DNA from 2 places in the Desulfitobacterium sp. THU1 genome. Region 1 is predicted to be linked to the other one. Evidence: riboswitches for the same ligand, from Rfam matches in the RefSeq annotation. Region 1 holds a riboswitch; the other holds the start of a gene.
What was found. Region 1 has a riboswitch for S-adenosylmethionine ahead of AAC978_RS06155 (methionine ABC transporter ATP-binding protein). Riboswitches for the same ligand answer to the same signal wherever they lie in the genome.

Region 1 (7,666 bases):
GGGCAGCAGGATTTGGTCGGATTGGGGGTATCTTAGCTCCAGCTGTGGTTGGCAGAATGTTAGGAGCTTCCATATCCACGGAAACGGTTTTCTTAATGTTTGCGGGAGTACTTGTCTTAGTTGTGATTAACGTACTTATCCTTGGTGAAGAAACCAAGGGTCGGCCCATGGATGAAGTGTCCTAGAGAATTTCCTTGGAGCGATATTCCCAGAATCGGTTGGATACTAAACGGAGACAGAAGGGATGCCTGCTCCAGTTATTGATATTATCTAGGGAAAGAAGTAAAGCGTAAGCTTGTCGGCAGGTACTGAGTAAGGGGTAATTTTTGCAGAGAAAGGCGAGATTAGCGAGGATGGCTTCTTGGCGCTCTTGGTGAAAAAGGTTTTGCACATAGCGCCGACTTAAAGGACTTAGGCGATATTGGGCGAGATCCGCAGCGAGAGGCTTTAATTCATCCTTTGCGAAATGAATGACAGCTAGTTGAGGTAAATCCGCGAGTAGATCAGCACCTTCTAAAAAGTGCAAAAGGCTTTCTTGGATAGATAACGGCGAAAAAGGGAAGGTTCCTGGGGTTTCCGCGAGGACACGAATGCGTAATAGGTTTGCCCTGAGAAAGTCAGACTCCTGCTGGATCGGACTAATCTGTGCCTTTTCGAGATTGCGAATAACTTTCCCTAAGTGCACATTGCCATCACAAGCAATGTATTCCCATTGGGGAAGCAGCGAAGTGAGAAGGTGGCCAAGATAGGCACCTTTTGATTCAAATACCTGATAGCGTATTAGGGTAGTAAGGGTTTCCTCATTGGGGTAAGCTAAGATACTGCGCAGCATCTCAGGATGCATGCTTAGCCGAGTTTTGATTTTCTTATCGAAGGAATTCATAGGGGTTTCTCCTCATCTGTTTAGGATGAAATTTCGTAGCTTAATCATCCTAAGTATTGTTGTTGTTAGTGTGTGAGGGCGAACCCGTTCTATTCCCGCAAAAATATGGTAAATCAATCAGGAAATATATAAGGACTGAATTTTGCTTTTAAGTCTTACATAAATGGAAAAGGCCGCCTTCCACATTTTTTGTGGAGGACGGCCTTTTTGATTGAAACATTCATAAAATCCAATTGGGTAACTTAAATTTAGCAAAGGATTAAAGATCTCTTAGAATGCAGGAATTACTGAACCCTTATATTTATCTTCAATGAATTTCTTAACTTCTGGGGTGTTGAGGGCTTTGACTAATTTTTGTAGGTTGGGATCATCTTTGCGATCTTCCTTTGCAACTACGATGTTGGCATATGGAGAGTCCTTGCCTTCAAGGTAAAGGGCATCTTCTGTTGGGTTTAAGCCACCTTCTAAAGCAAAGTTAGTGTTGATGACAGCCGCGGCAACTTTTGCATCACCAAGAACACGGGGAAGTTGAGCAGCATCTACCTCAGAGAACTTTAGATTTTTAGTATTCTCGGTAATATCCAAGATGGTTGCTTTAACACCGACACCTTCTTTGAGTTTAAGCAAACCGGCAGATTCCAAGACAGCTAAAGCGCGTCCGCCATTGGAAGGGTCGTTGGGGATAGCAATGGTGTCGCCATCCTTGAGTTCTTCAGCTTTGGTGATTTTCTTTGAATAAAGACCCATGGGTTCAATGTGAACCGTACCAATCACGGCAAGCTTCAGTCCTTGATCAATGGTGAAGGTCTCTAAATAAGGGGTGTGTTGGAAGTAGTTGGCGTCAATTTCACCGGAATCCACGGCCGGATTGGGTAGGGGATATTCAGTGAAAATAACGACTTCCAGATTGACGCCTTGTTTTGCTAATTCAGGTTTGATGAATTCGAGAATTTCGGCATGGGGCACGGGGGTAGCCCCTACCTTGATGGTGACAGGCTCATTGGTATTACCGGTATTAGCCGGGGGTGTGGTTTGAGCAGTGTTTCCGCACCCGGTTACAAGTAGGGAAAGAGCAACTACGGAGCTAAGCAGTAAAGTAGTTAGTTTGCGATGTGAACGAATCATAATTTTTCCTCCTTTGATGTTCCTTTTTTCTCTTTGCATCATCTTTTAGCGGATGATTACTGATAAAGACATGTTGTGTTTACCTTCATTGCTAAATATATGTTACAAGTCCATTCCCTAAGCCTGTTACGGCGACCGGTACGCCCATGCCCAGGTTCGGGGTTGGCTTGAAACAACCGTATTAGTGATGAGTCATTCGGCGTGCAAGCATCGTACCAAGGGATTGGATGACTTGGACGATAAGCACAAGAATGACAACGGTCAAAAGCATGATATCCGTTCGGAATCGGTTGTAGCCATATTGAATAGCTACGGCCCCTAGACCACCGCCACCCACGGCACCGGCCATGGCTGTGTAGCCAATAATGCTAATGGTGGTGATTGCAACACCCAAGACAAGAGAAGCTTTGGCCTCGGGAAGAAGCACTTTTTTGATAATTTGCCAGGGAGAAGAGCCCATGGATAAGGCTGCTTCGATCACCCCGTAAGGGACTTCCTTGAGAGAACTTTCGACCATCCTGGCCACGAAGGGTGCCGAGGAAATGACGAGGGGGACGATAGCTGCTGTCGTACCGATATAGGTGCCGACAATGGCACGGGTGAAGGGAATAATCAGAACTAATAAGATGATAAAGGGTATAGAACGGAAAACATTGATTATTGTACCTAAGATACGCTCAACCCAAGGGTTGGGCAGGATATGATTCGGTGAAGAAATGACCAAGATCACCCCTAAGGGGACTCCCAGCACATAGGCCAGCAGGGTGGAAGCAATAATCATATAGAAGGTTTCTCCGGTTGCCGGAGTTAATAGTTGGACCATGGTATCCCAATATTGGGGGTTGGCAAAATCAAACATGCTGGATCACCTCCACCTTAAGTTCACGTTGGTCAAGATATTGATGAGCTAAGGCCAACTGTTCAGGAGTTCCTTGCAACTCCAGGGTTAAAGTGCCAAAAAGAGTAGAGCGGAGATGATCGATACTTCCATAGAGTATATTAGCCCGTACATCGCATTCTTTCATCAGATCGGCGATGATGGGGTCCGATGTCCTTGAACCTAAAAACTGAATACGGACAATTTGAGAATTGGGATGAGTGGCCAATTCCTGGAGTAAATCCAGGGGCAGTTCATTAGGGAATACAGTCGAAATGAACTCCTTGGCAATACGGGATTGGGGTTGGATAAATACAGCTTCCACCGGACCTTGTTCCGCAATCTTGGCTTCATGGATTACTGCAACATCAGTGCAGATTTCCTTAACTACTTTCATTTCGTGAGTAATCATGATGATGGTTAACCCGAAGCGCTGATTGATGTCGCGCAGGAGTTCCAAAATGGATAGGGTTGTTTGCGGGTCTAAGGCCGAAGTTGCTTCATCACAAAGCAGTACTTTCGGATTCGTCGCTAAGGCACGAGCGATACCTACTCTTTGCTTCTGTCCGCCGCTGAGTTGAGAAGGATAGACCTGGGCTTTATCTTCTAGGCCCACTAAGGGTAGCAACTCCCTAACTCGTTGTTCAATCTCAGGCTTTTTATAGCCGGCGATTTCTAAAGGAAAGGCGATATTATCGAAGACCGTGCGCGATTGGAGCAGATGAAAGTGTTGAAAGATCATACCAATCTTTTGGCGAGCTTGTCTGAGCTCATGGGCGGACATTTGCATCAGGTCCTGATCATCAATAAAAATCTTGCCGCTAGTGGGCTCCTCTAAGCGATTGATGCAACGGACCAAGGTACTCTTGCCGGCACCACTTAAACCGATAATCCCATAGATAGCGCCCTGAGGAATATGAAGAGTAATATCTTCAATAGCCGTTACTCGATCCTTGCGGGAGGTATAAACTTTAGTTAGATTCTCTATTCGTATCAAGGGTATTCCTCCTCGTCATATTCTAAAAGTTAAATGCTCTAAAGGCAGGTTAAAAACAATCATTTTAAAAAACTATATAATAAAAAACTCCACGAGGAAATCCGCGGAGTTATCTTCGGCTTTCCTCTCATCTCCCAGTATTTTTCCTGCAGGATTTAGCACCGTACATTAAATGCCGGTTGCCGGGTTTCATCGGGCCAGTCCCTCCACCTACTCTGGATAAGAGTGATTTATTAACTTTTAAGTCAAGAGTGAATCTTGATAGAATCTATATTAGCATAGAGCAATGTTCTTTGGCAAGTCATTTTTATATAACAAGGCAAGAAAATTCATCTGTAATAATGTTAGCAATTGAGGCAAATATGGTTAATGATAGACAAATTTGCTAAAGAAGGCTGAAGAATATTGACAAGGGCGCAATACTTTAATAAATTAAAGTATAGAAGTATAAGGAGATGAGCGATAATGAAAGAACATGAAGATGATGTTTTTCAAGGAATTGATCCGCGCTTGCGTGATTCATTAACTGATGCACTTTTTGATGCGATTTTACTATTAGAAGATCGAGAAGAATGCTACCGATTTTTTCAAGATATCGCCACTGTCGCCGAGATTAAGTCTTTGGCGCAGCGTTTAGAAGTAGCTAAACTCCTTGAGAAGAATGTAACCTATACGACGATCGCCCAGGCCACAGGTGCCAGTACTGCCACAATCAGCAGGGTCAAGCGGTGTCTGTTTTTTGGTGCGGATGGTTATCAGATGGTATTGAAACGATTGTCGGAGCGAGAAGAGGGGGAGAAATAATATGCCTCGTAGCTCTTTAGGGTTGAGAATCCCAGAGGGGATGCATGATATCCTACCGAATGAGTTGGCCATACAGGATCAAGCGGAAGGGTCCGCTCTTGATTTGTTTAATGCTTGGGCTTATCAGAAGATCGTCACTCCGACCTTAGAGTATGGATCGTGTATCCAACCGGTGGAGGAAGAAGGAGATTCCTTCTTTAAGCTCTTTGACCGCCGTGGACATGTCCTTGTCTTGCGTCCGGAGCTAACCACCCCCATTGCGAGGATGGTCAGTACACGGATGCGTGGTGGAAATATGCCTTTGAGATTATGTTACGCTGCCGATGTATTCCGCTATTCTAAATCTCATAAGCAAGAATTTCGTCAAGTAGGGGTAGAGCTTGTCGGCTCAGCTTCCCCGTTAGCCGATGCCGAGGTGATTGCGTTAGCCTGTGAAGCCCTCAGTCGAATCGGTGTTAAGGGCTTTCAGATTAATCTCGGGCATATGGGGATATTTACTGGAATTATGGATGAACTAGGAGTAGCTGAAGCTTTTCGGATAAATTATCAAGAAAAGTTAGCTCGCAAGGATTTTGTGGGTATCGAACGCTTGGTCAAGGAGGGTGGCTTAGAAGGAAGAGTTCAGGAGATTCTTTTAAAGCTACCTCATCTTCACGGCACTGAAGAGATGTTGGGTCAAGTTCTCGAATGGAGTCAGGAACCTTCGCTGCAGGAATCCGTAGAGGCATTGCGGCAGGTCTATCGCTACCTAAGAGATTTTGGTGTTCAAGACAAGGTGTCTCTGGATTTGGGGATTTTACGGGGGTTTAGCTACTATACAGGGGCGGTTTTCGAAGGTTATGTACCTGGAGTAGGCTTCCCCATTGTTGAAGGGGGTCGCTATGATTCCTTATACTGTGAGTTCGGCGATGATTACCCGGCCACTGGTTTTGCCATCAATCTAAAAGCCATTATTGAACAGTTGCCTCATAGTCAGGCAGACCTAGCGGAGATTTTTGTCTTTGGCCAGGACACTTCAAAAGTAATCGCGGAAGCCCAAAGACTACGTCAAGAGGGTAAAAAGGTGGAGATGAGTTTAGAGTCATTAACTTCGGGCGAGGCAGAGAAGCTAGCTACCAGTAAAGGGATTAGGGATCTATATTGTGTAGGATAAGATTCGGAACAGCACAGGGGTCGTTCCCTACGGTTAAAAACGTAAGGAACGGCCCCTGTGCTAATTTGTTTCTGTGACACCTACTCACCGCTAAACATATTTTTGAGTTTTTCGGTATCCTTGATAACGATTTTGTCGTAGGTGTAATCAATGATTCCTTGGTCTTTCAGGTAACGAATATTCTTCGTGATGGTTACGCGATGGGTGCCAAGCAAATTAGCCAAGTCCTGATGCGACATTTTAATTGTAATATTTGTGGTGATTCCTTTTTGAATTTCATAACACGCTAAACTGTATAAAATATGGCTGATGCCTTCGCAGGTGTTGCGTGTGGATATATCTTGTAGCTGTGAAGCCAGTTTACGAGATATACCTGCCAAGCTTTTCAAAATAAAGAGATTAAAATTAAAATCTTCTTTCAAAAGATCTAAGAAAACTCTATTTTCAAAATAATAGAGCTCAGCATCTTCAACAATACGAGCCTCAAATAAGCTCGGCTGTTCATGAAAGAAAAATTGCTCGCCAATCACGCAACCTGTTCCCGTCATATTACACGTTTTAATAAGACCATCTTTGCCTATGAAGTTTGTGCTAATTAAGCCGGACTTAATAAAATGAACTCCCTTCGGCCTATCACCAACTTTGATGAGATAGTCGCCTTTTTTTTTGAGAATTCTCCCGGAACTCCTGTGGATATGTCTTTCCCAAATAGTTGAGGATAGTCCCTGACATTCCAGAAGGGTTTCATTCAAAAAGAAGGAGGTTGTAATATGTTCTACTAATTCCTCTTTCATGATTTCTTCCTCCTATTGTCATTTTACATGAGATAAGTTGCACATTGTAATTATTCTATCATACCTTCGCCTTATTTATAATGCCCATATAAGAAAGTATAAATTTATCTTATAGATCGAATAACTTTTTTTTATAGATTGTAAATTGCGTTACAAAGTTTTGTGAAATCATGTGCTAATTTATAGCTAAGAGGCCAAAGGGCTTAGTTAACAATATTACTAAACTAAAGGAGTGTTGTTTTATGGGTCAACCTTTCATTCATCCGACAGGGGTAACGATTTATGATCCTGAAAAGTGTTTTAACGGCTATACCGTTATGCAAGTCATGGGTCTAGGCTGCGTCATCATTGATATGAACGGAAATGTGGTTCGCGTCTTCAAGGACCTCCAGGGTTTCCCGAACAAGCTTTTGCCTGGAGGCTATGTTATGGGAAGTCGTGGCCAAAGAAACCCAAAATTCGGTTATCAAGACCAATCCGATCTTGTTCAAGTGGATTGGGACGGCAATGTGGTTTGGAAATTTGATCATAAAGAGTATATTGAAGATGAAGGCGAGAAACCACAGTGGATGGCTCGTCAACACCATGATTTTCAAAGGGAAGGCAATACGGTCGGTTATTATGTGCCCGGAATGGAATGTAAAACCGAAAGCGGAAATACCCTCATTCTATGTCATCGGAACTGTTACAACAAGAAAATCTCCGATAAACTCCTCTTAGACGACGTCTTTATCGAAGTAGACTGGGAAGGCAATATTGTTTGGGAATGGAATGCCAGTGACCATTTTAACGAATTTGGATTCAGCCCAGCCGCTAAACTTGCTCTTTATAAAAACCCAAATATGCATGAAGCAGGCGGAGGAACGGGCGACTGGATGCATATTAACTCCATGAGTGTCTTGGGGCCTAATAAATGGTATGACAAAGGCGATGAACGTTTCCATCCCGACAATATTATCTGGGATGCTCGGGAATCCAATATTTGCGCGATCATTTCCAAAGAAACCGGTAAAGTCGTTTGGAGAATGGGCCC
Region 2 (7,666 bases), on a different contig from region 1:
GATATCTCTCCTAGGTCTTAAGGCTTTGAACGGTCTAATGGTTGCCATCTTCTTCCCTCCGTCGTGCTTACTTAATGACTCTGACCCGTAAGACCCCTTCGATTTCCCGAAGCTTATTGATCATCTCCAGTTCGGCTTGAGTCTCGATATCGATGAGCGTATAGGCATAGCCGCCCTTACTCTTGTTCATGAGATCGGAGATATTCACATTTTCTTTGGCTAAGGTTGAGGTGAATTGTCCCAACATATTGGGAACGTTTTTGTGATTGATGGCAATCCGGGCTGCTTGTGTGCAGACTCCCATATCACAGTTGGGATAGTTTACGGAGTTCTTAATATTTCCATTCTCAAGATAATTCATCATTTGTTCGACGGCCATCACCGCACAATTCTCTTCCGACTCAGCAGTAGAAGCTCCCAAGTGTGGAATAGCGATAACTCCCTCAGTCCCACAGACTTTTGGATTAGGGAAGTCCGTAACATATTTGGCGACTTTACCTGTCTTGAGTGCTTCTAGCAGCATATCCTCTTCAACTAAAGTATCCCGGGAGAAGTTCAAGAGGATGACTCCATCCTTCATTTGTTCGAAGGCATTTTTATTGAACATACCCTTGGTGGAATCTGTTAAGGGGACATGGGCCGTGATAAAATCGCATTCCCGGAAGATATCATCTACGGATTTGATGGGTTTAATAAATTTAGAAAGCTTCCAAGCATGCTCCACGGAAATATAAGGATCATAGCCATAGACTTCCATCTCCAGTTTATTGGCAGCATTGGCGACGAGAATTCCCACAGCGCCTAAGCCGATGACTCCCAGCTTTTTGCCCTTGATTTCGGTACCGACAAACTTAGCCTTGTTCTTTTCCACGAGGTTAGCCACATCAGGATCGGTCTGGCAGGAGGTTACCCAGTTTACTCCACCAATAAGATTACGGGCGGCCATAATCATCGTGGCTAAAACCATCTCTTTTACACCATTGGCATTGGCACCCGGGGTATTAAAGACGACGATTCCTTTTTCAGCACATTTTTCTAGGGGAATATTATTGACTCCGGCCCCTGCCCTAGCAATTGCTTCGATGGTGTTGGGTAGATCCAGGTCATGCATCTTTGCACTGCGCACAAGAATTCCATTGGCATCCTCGTGACGATCGACATTCACGTAATGATCTGTAAAAAGCCCTAAACCTGTTTCCGAAATTTTATTTATGCAATTGATTTTGAACATATTAAACACTCCTCTTCTTTCGGAACGACACTGTGCCGTTCCCCACATAAATTACTTCCTGTTTTTCGAAACGACACAGGATTCCTTCATTACTTGTTTTCTGCTTCGAACTTTCTCATAAAGTCGACGAGAGCTTGGACTCCTGCCATGGGCATGGCGTTATAGATACTGGCTCTCATTCCTCCGACTGTGCGGTAACCTTTAAGATTTTCTAATCCTGCAGCCTTTGCTTCCTTGATGAATTTAGCGTCCAATTCCTCAGAGCCGGTTACAAAAGGAACATTCATTAAGGAGCGGTCCTTCTTGACTACAGTTCCTTTAAACATCATGCTGTTGTCCAGGTAGTCATAAAGGACGGCAGCCTTTTCCTCATTGATTCTCTTCATAGCTTCCAATCCACCGAGCTTCTTAAGCCACTTGAACACTTTGCCGCAAATATAGATACCATAGACTGGTGGTGTATTGTAGGCAGAGTTATTGTCGACATGCACTTTGTACTTCAACATAGTAGGGGTTCCGGCTAAAACATCCTCGGTGATCAAATCCTCGCGGATAATTACAATCACGACTCCAGCAGGTCCTACGTTCTTTTGTGCTCCGGCAAAAATCAGGCCGTATTTAGAAACATCGATGGGTTCAGAGAGGAAATCCGAGGACATATCCGTCACTAAGGGTTTGTCCCCCACCTCCGGAAGCTCGTTAAACTTGGTACCAAAGATGGTGTTGTTGTGGCAAATATAGACATAGTCGGCATCTTCAGAGAACTTTAGATTTTTAAGATCGGGAATGTAGCTATAGTTTTGATCCTCTGAGGAAGCGATAACATTGATCTTCCCAAAAATTTTTCCTTCGCTGATGGCTTTCTTGGCCCATTGCCCGGTATTGAGATGATCTGCAACTCGATTTTTCATGAGATTCATGGGGATCATGGCAAACTGCTGGGATGCTCCCCCTTGAAGAAAGAGGATTTTATAATTGTCGGGAACCTGGAGCAAATCTCGCAAATCCTGTTCTGCTTCCTGCATCATCCCTTCAATAGTCTTGGAACGATGGCTCATTTCCATGACGGACATACCTGTTCCCTGGTAATCCAACATTTCTGTGGCTGCTTCTTGAAGGACTTCTTGGGGCAGAACAGCAGGGCCCGCCGAAAAATTGTAGACTTTCTTCATCTTGTAATATCCCCCTTAATTATAAATATTTATGTGTATTAACATATATTGGGTAATTAAAAATAAACAAAACCCACCCCAGTATTGGGGCGGGTATTCCGCGGTGCCACCCAAGTTCTAGCCGATCTCAGCACATGGACAATGATGAATGCCACCTTGCTTCTCCAAACTGAAGAAGCAAAAGCAGTGCATTGCGGAAAATAAATAAAACCTCTCGTCCCAAATTAGGGACGAGAGGTTACTCCCGCGTTGCCACCCATGTTGCCGTATACGGCCAACTTATGTCCGCAATATCGGGCGGAACCCGTCACAATTCATCATTGGCCACTCCCGGATGGAATCCATTGGCTTCATAGACTGACTTGCACCACCCGTCAGCTCTCTATACCTAATCAGCGTAGGACGTCCGTTCATTGTGTTCAGCTATAGTTTAACGATGTTATGATTCTAATCTATTACACTTCGACTGTCAAGAGCTATTTTGTATATTTTTGCTAGCGTATTTATTTTCCAACTTCTTGACCTGCTTCGATGTTGCCTTCTAAGCCAATTTCTGAAGCGATCGTGCGCATTCCTTTGATGGTTTCTTCGATAATCTCATCAAGAGCTTTACCGAGGCGGTTTGCTCCTTCTTCGATGACTTCACGGTTGACATTCTCAGCAAAGCTCTTTTGTTTCCATTTCTTTTTGACAGATTTTGTGGTTAAATCATGGATGCTTTTGCTGGGGCGAAGCAAGGCAGTTGCCGAGATCAGACCGGTCAGTTCATCAATGGTAAAGAGAACCTTCTCGACATTCTCTCGGGGTTCCACATCATGGACTAGGCCATAGCCATGGCTTTCGATGGCCCGGATGAATTCATCGCTTAATTCTTTGGGAGTGAGAATTTCCCTCGTTTTGCGGCAGTGCTGATCGGGGTACATCTCATAATCAATATCGTGGAGGAGGCCAATATTACCCCAGAGGTTCGGATCCTCTTGATAGCGGGTAGCAAAATGACGCATCACTGCTTCTACCGTCAGCGAGTGTCGCAATAGGGTCTCACTTTTTACATATTCATTAAGAAGCTGCCAAGCAGCCTCCCGATCCTGTGCGTAGTTTGACATTTTTGCATCCTTCTTTCTTGTCTGATGATTAGTTTGAATTCTATTTGGGGATTTATTTAGATTCTTCGGATCTTCTTACCCTTGACCCTGATATATTATCTTAAGATACTTTTTCACTTTATTTCGTCCAAGTTATAGGGGGTTTCTTGGTAGACGTAATAATTCAACCAGTTAGCAAAGAGCAAATTGGAATGGCCTCGCCACTTGACGGTGGGCTGCCTGCTCGGATCATCTCCAGGGTAATAATTCTGAGGAACATTGATGGCGAGTCCCTGTGCCACATCGCGATCATACTCAGATTTCAAGGTGTGGGGATCATACTCAGAATGACCGGTCACGAAAATCTGCCGTCCGCCCTTGGTCCCGACTAAATACACCCCTGATTCCTCAGACTCAGAAAGGATTTCCAACTCCGGTACCTTTAGGATATCTTCTTTTCTGACTTCCGTATGCCGAGAATGAGGCACATAAAACAGATCATCAAAGCCTCTGAGCAAACGGACATCCCGGCGATTGAGGGTATGAGGGAATACCCCAAACATTTTCCCCGGCAAGGGATACTTGGGAACCCCAAAAAAGTGGTAAAGCCCAGCCTGCGCTCCCCAGCAGATAAAGAGTGTCGAAAACACATTGTGTTGACTCCAATTCATTATCTTTTGGAGCTCCGGCCAGAAATCTACTTCTTCAAAGGACATTTGCTCAATGGGGGCACCAGTAATGATCATCCCGTCAAATTTCTTGTCCTTAATACTATCGAAGGTCTGATAATACTTAATCAGGTATTCCTCTGGGGTATTCTTGGTCAGGTGGGTTTCCGGATAGAGGAGAGTAATATCAACCTGCAGGGGGGAATTCCCTAACAAGCGAAGAATCTGAGTTTCGGTGATTATTTTATTGGGCATAAGGTTAAGAATCACAATACTCAGGGGTCGAATATCTTGGTGCTCGGCGCGACCCTCTTCCATGATAAAAACATCTTCCTGGGTAAGTATTTCGGCAGCCGGTAAGCCATCGGGTACATTGATCGGCATGTTATCTCTCCTCCAAGTGTTTCAACACATAAGTGATAATAAAAAAACCTCTTTACAAGAAAGAGGTTGCGGTCTTAAGTTCCTCTCTCATCTATCAATGGCTCCATCGCAGGAATTAGCACCGCTGTATTCTAGGGAATACCGGTTGCTGGGCTTCATTGGGCCAGTCCCTCCACCACTCTTGATAAGATATTGGATTGTATTTAATTTAAGGTAGTAGGTCAACGCTATAGAAATTATATTATTACATCTCTTTATTTATGTCAACTGATCTATAACAAAAGCCTGAGAAGACTCAGAACGTCACGGGGGTGTTCCCTACATGTAGGGAACACCCCCGGAAAGCAAGTCTCAGGAAAATGGTGAAGAGATTTCTAAGCCGACGGGGCAATGGTCGGAGCCCATGACTTGGGAATAAATGAGGGCATCCTTCAGATGGTCCTTGAGGGCTTCCGAGACGCAGAAATAGTCGATACGCCACCCCGCATTATTGGCTCGTGCGTTAAACATGTACGACCACCAAGTGTAGGCCTCAGTTTTATCTGGGTAGAAGTAGCGGAATGTATCGATAAAGCCATTTTCTAGCAGCTCGGTGAATTTAGCCCGCTCCTCATCGGAAAAACCAGCGTTCTTGCGGTTGGTTTTAGGGTTTTTAAGGTCTATCTCTGTATGGGCAACGTTGAGATCGCCGCAGAAGATAACGGGTTTGGTTTTTTCCAAGCTCTTTAAATAAGCTAGGAATTCTTCTTCCCAGGTCATGCGATAAGTTAAGCGCGCTAATTCTTTTTGAGAGTTGGGGGTATAAACCGTTACGAGATAGAAGGTCCCAAATTCTAGAGTAATGACGCGGCCTTCTTGATCATGCTCTTCCTTGCCGATGCCATAGGTGACCTGCAAGGGCTCCTGTTTTGTAAACACGGCTGTACCAGAGTAGCCTTTCTTCTGAGCATAATTCCAGTACTGGTGATACCCCTCCAGTTGAAAAGGAACCTGATCTGCTTGAATCTTCGTTTCTTGAAGACAAAAGATATCCGCTTGTTCCTTTTCAAAGAAGTCCATAAAGCCCTTGTTCAGACAGGCTCGGATGCCATTAACATTCCATGAAATAAGTTTCATCTATTTCTCTCCCCTATATTGCTACAGCTTAGTCCCAATCTCTTGAGCTAACCAAGCCTTTTCTTCATCATCCAAATACGGCTCCAGTTTGGTATAAGCCATCGTGTTATAGTCAGCGAGCCACACTTTTTCCTCATCAGTGAGTAGGCTCTGGTCCACGCCCGCAATGTCAATCGGGCAATAGGTCAGGGCCTCGAAGCGCATAAACTGACCACATTCGGTCTCTTCATCCTTAACGACCACCATCATATTCTCGGTACGAATGCCAAATTTGCCTTCCTTATAAATACCAGGTTCGTTGGTCAATATCATACCTTCTTCAAGCTTTACAGTGTTGGGAGTTTGGCTCAATCTTTGGGGACCTTCATGGACATTTAAGAACATCCCCACGCCATGGCCGGTACCGCATTTATAATCGAGTCCATATTTCCAGATAGGTTGTCTCGCCAAAACATCTAGATTAGAGCCTGTAGCGCCATGGAGGAATTTCACGGTAGCTAAGGCAATATGGCCCTTCAACACGAGGGTATAATCTCTTTTCTCTTCTTCGGTCAGGGGGCCTAAAACAAGGGTGCGAGTGATATCTGTGGTCCCTCCGAAGTATTGACCGCCGGAATCCACGAGGAGGAATCCTTCTGGGTTTAGGGTATAGGCACTTTCAGGGGTGGCTTTATAATGCATCATGGCCCCGTGATCCTTGTGTCCGGCGATAGTATCGAAGCTAAGGCCGACACATTCCTTGTTTTCTCGGCGCAAATTATCCAGATAATCCCCGGCGGTAAGCTCAGTTATCGGTTCTTTGCCGAGATTGGTCTTGAGCCACTTAATAAATTTAACCATGACAACCCCATCTTGGATAGAGCTCGTCCGAAGGTTCTCCAACTCGGTCTCATTTTTAACGGCTTTGAGCAGAGCGGTAGGATTTGCTCCCTCCACCTTCTTCACCTCGGAAGGGATGGCATGATAAAGAACAGCGTTGAGCGATTCAGGATCAAAGAGAACAGAATCCTTAGCTAGCAACCCTTTCAGGAGCTCCACGATGGCTGCGTACTTTGCTATCCGGATACCTTCGCCCTCTAGCTCTGCTCTCATGGCACCGGAAACCTTAGCTTCATCGATACATAAATAGCAAGCCTCTTCAGTGACTAAGACATGGGCTATGGTCACTGGGTTATTCGGGACATCAGCACCTCGGATATTTAGAAGCCAGGCGATATCATCTAAGGCTGTGAGTACGTGAACATTGGCTCCCTTGCCCTTCATTTTTTCACGGAGTTCGTTTAACTTTTCCCCACGGGACCGACCGGCATATTTTGTATCATAGATAAAGGCATCTGTGGTCGGTAGTGGAGGACGATCCTGCCATAATTGCCCGATTAAATCGGAACCGAATTTTAAGGTGACTTGACCTTGGAATTCCTTTTCCATATCTTGAACCTGTTTAGCGGAGAAGACATGTCCATCAAAGCCCACAGATGCACCTGTCGGCAAAAGGTCCTTTAACCATTTTGTATAACTAGGAACCCGGGGATCTGCTCCACGGAACAGACGGATTCCAGAATTCTGGAGCTGTTTTTCGGCTTGAATGTAATAACGGCCGTCTGTCCAGAGACCTGCATCCGATAAGGTAATCACCGCTGTACCTGCGGAGCCGGTAAAGCCCGAGATCCACTCCCGGCATTTGAAGTGATCTGCTACATATTCACTGAGATGAGAGTCAGAGCTCGGCACAATATAGGCGTCCATCTGATTCTCTTGCATTAGTTTTCTTAGTTTTGCAATACGTTCTTGTACCATCATTTTATTCCCTCATTTGCAGTTATTATTTTAGTCCGAATTAATATATTAAGTTTATAATAGAACATCTATATCTTTTATAATCGACATCTATATTTTAAATAAAATTAAACTAATTAAAACATTAGTGAAATTAGTCTATATTAATTATCCTAGTGGTTATCAAGAATCACAATTGATTTGCTGATAGGTTGTTCCCTTCTCAGTGGTTAT

Region 2: linked by a shared signal. The riboswitch ahead of metA (homoserine O-acetyltransferase MetA) and the one ahead of AAC978_RS06155 (methionine ABC transporter ATP-binding protein) in region 1 are both predicted to bind S-adenosylmethionine.

The regions. Positions count from the first base shown of each region.
Region 1 is NZ_JBBWUA010000004.1:213,534-221,199, forward strand. It holds gene AAC978_RS06135 (MFS transporter) at 1-185, shown strand, start outside; gene AAC978_RS06140 (hypothetical protein) at 182-883, opposite strand; gene AAC978_RS06145 (MetQ/NlpA family ABC transporter substrate-binding protein) at 1,154-2,008, opposite strand; gene AAC978_RS06150 (methionine ABC transporter permease) at 2,190-2,867, opposite strand; gene AAC978_RS06155 (methionine ABC transporter ATP-binding protein) at 2,860-3,882, opposite strand; SAM riboswitch class I at 4,007-4,108, opposite strand; gene AAC978_RS06160 (YerC/YecD family TrpR-related protein) at 4,348-4,686, shown strand; gene hisZ (ATP phosphoribosyltransferase regulatory subunit) at 4,688-5,839, shown strand; gene AAC978_RS06170 (Crp/Fnr family transcriptional regulator) at 5,920-6,633, opposite strand; gene AAC978_RS06175 (aryl-sulfate sulfotransferase) at 6,876-7,666, shown strand, end outside.
Region 2 is NZ_JBBWUA010000001.1:184,292-191,957, reverse strand. It holds gene AAC978_RS00920 (DUF1015 domain-containing protein) at 1-48, opposite strand, end outside; gene AAC978_RS00915 (phosphoglycerate dehydrogenase) at 68-1,231, opposite strand; gene serC (3-phosphoserine/phosphohydroxythreonine transaminase) at 1,321-2,403, opposite strand; gene AAC978_RS00905 (HD domain-containing protein) at 2,907-3,509, opposite strand; gene metA (homoserine O-acetyltransferase MetA) at 3,623-4,540, opposite strand; SAM riboswitch class I at 4,625-4,731, opposite strand; gene AAC978_RS00895 (exodeoxyribonuclease III) at 4,892-5,656, opposite strand; gene AAC978_RS00890 (aminopeptidase P family protein) at 5,678-7,456, opposite strand; gene AAC978_RS00885 (DUF3343 domain-containing protein) at 7,616-7,666, opposite strand, start outside.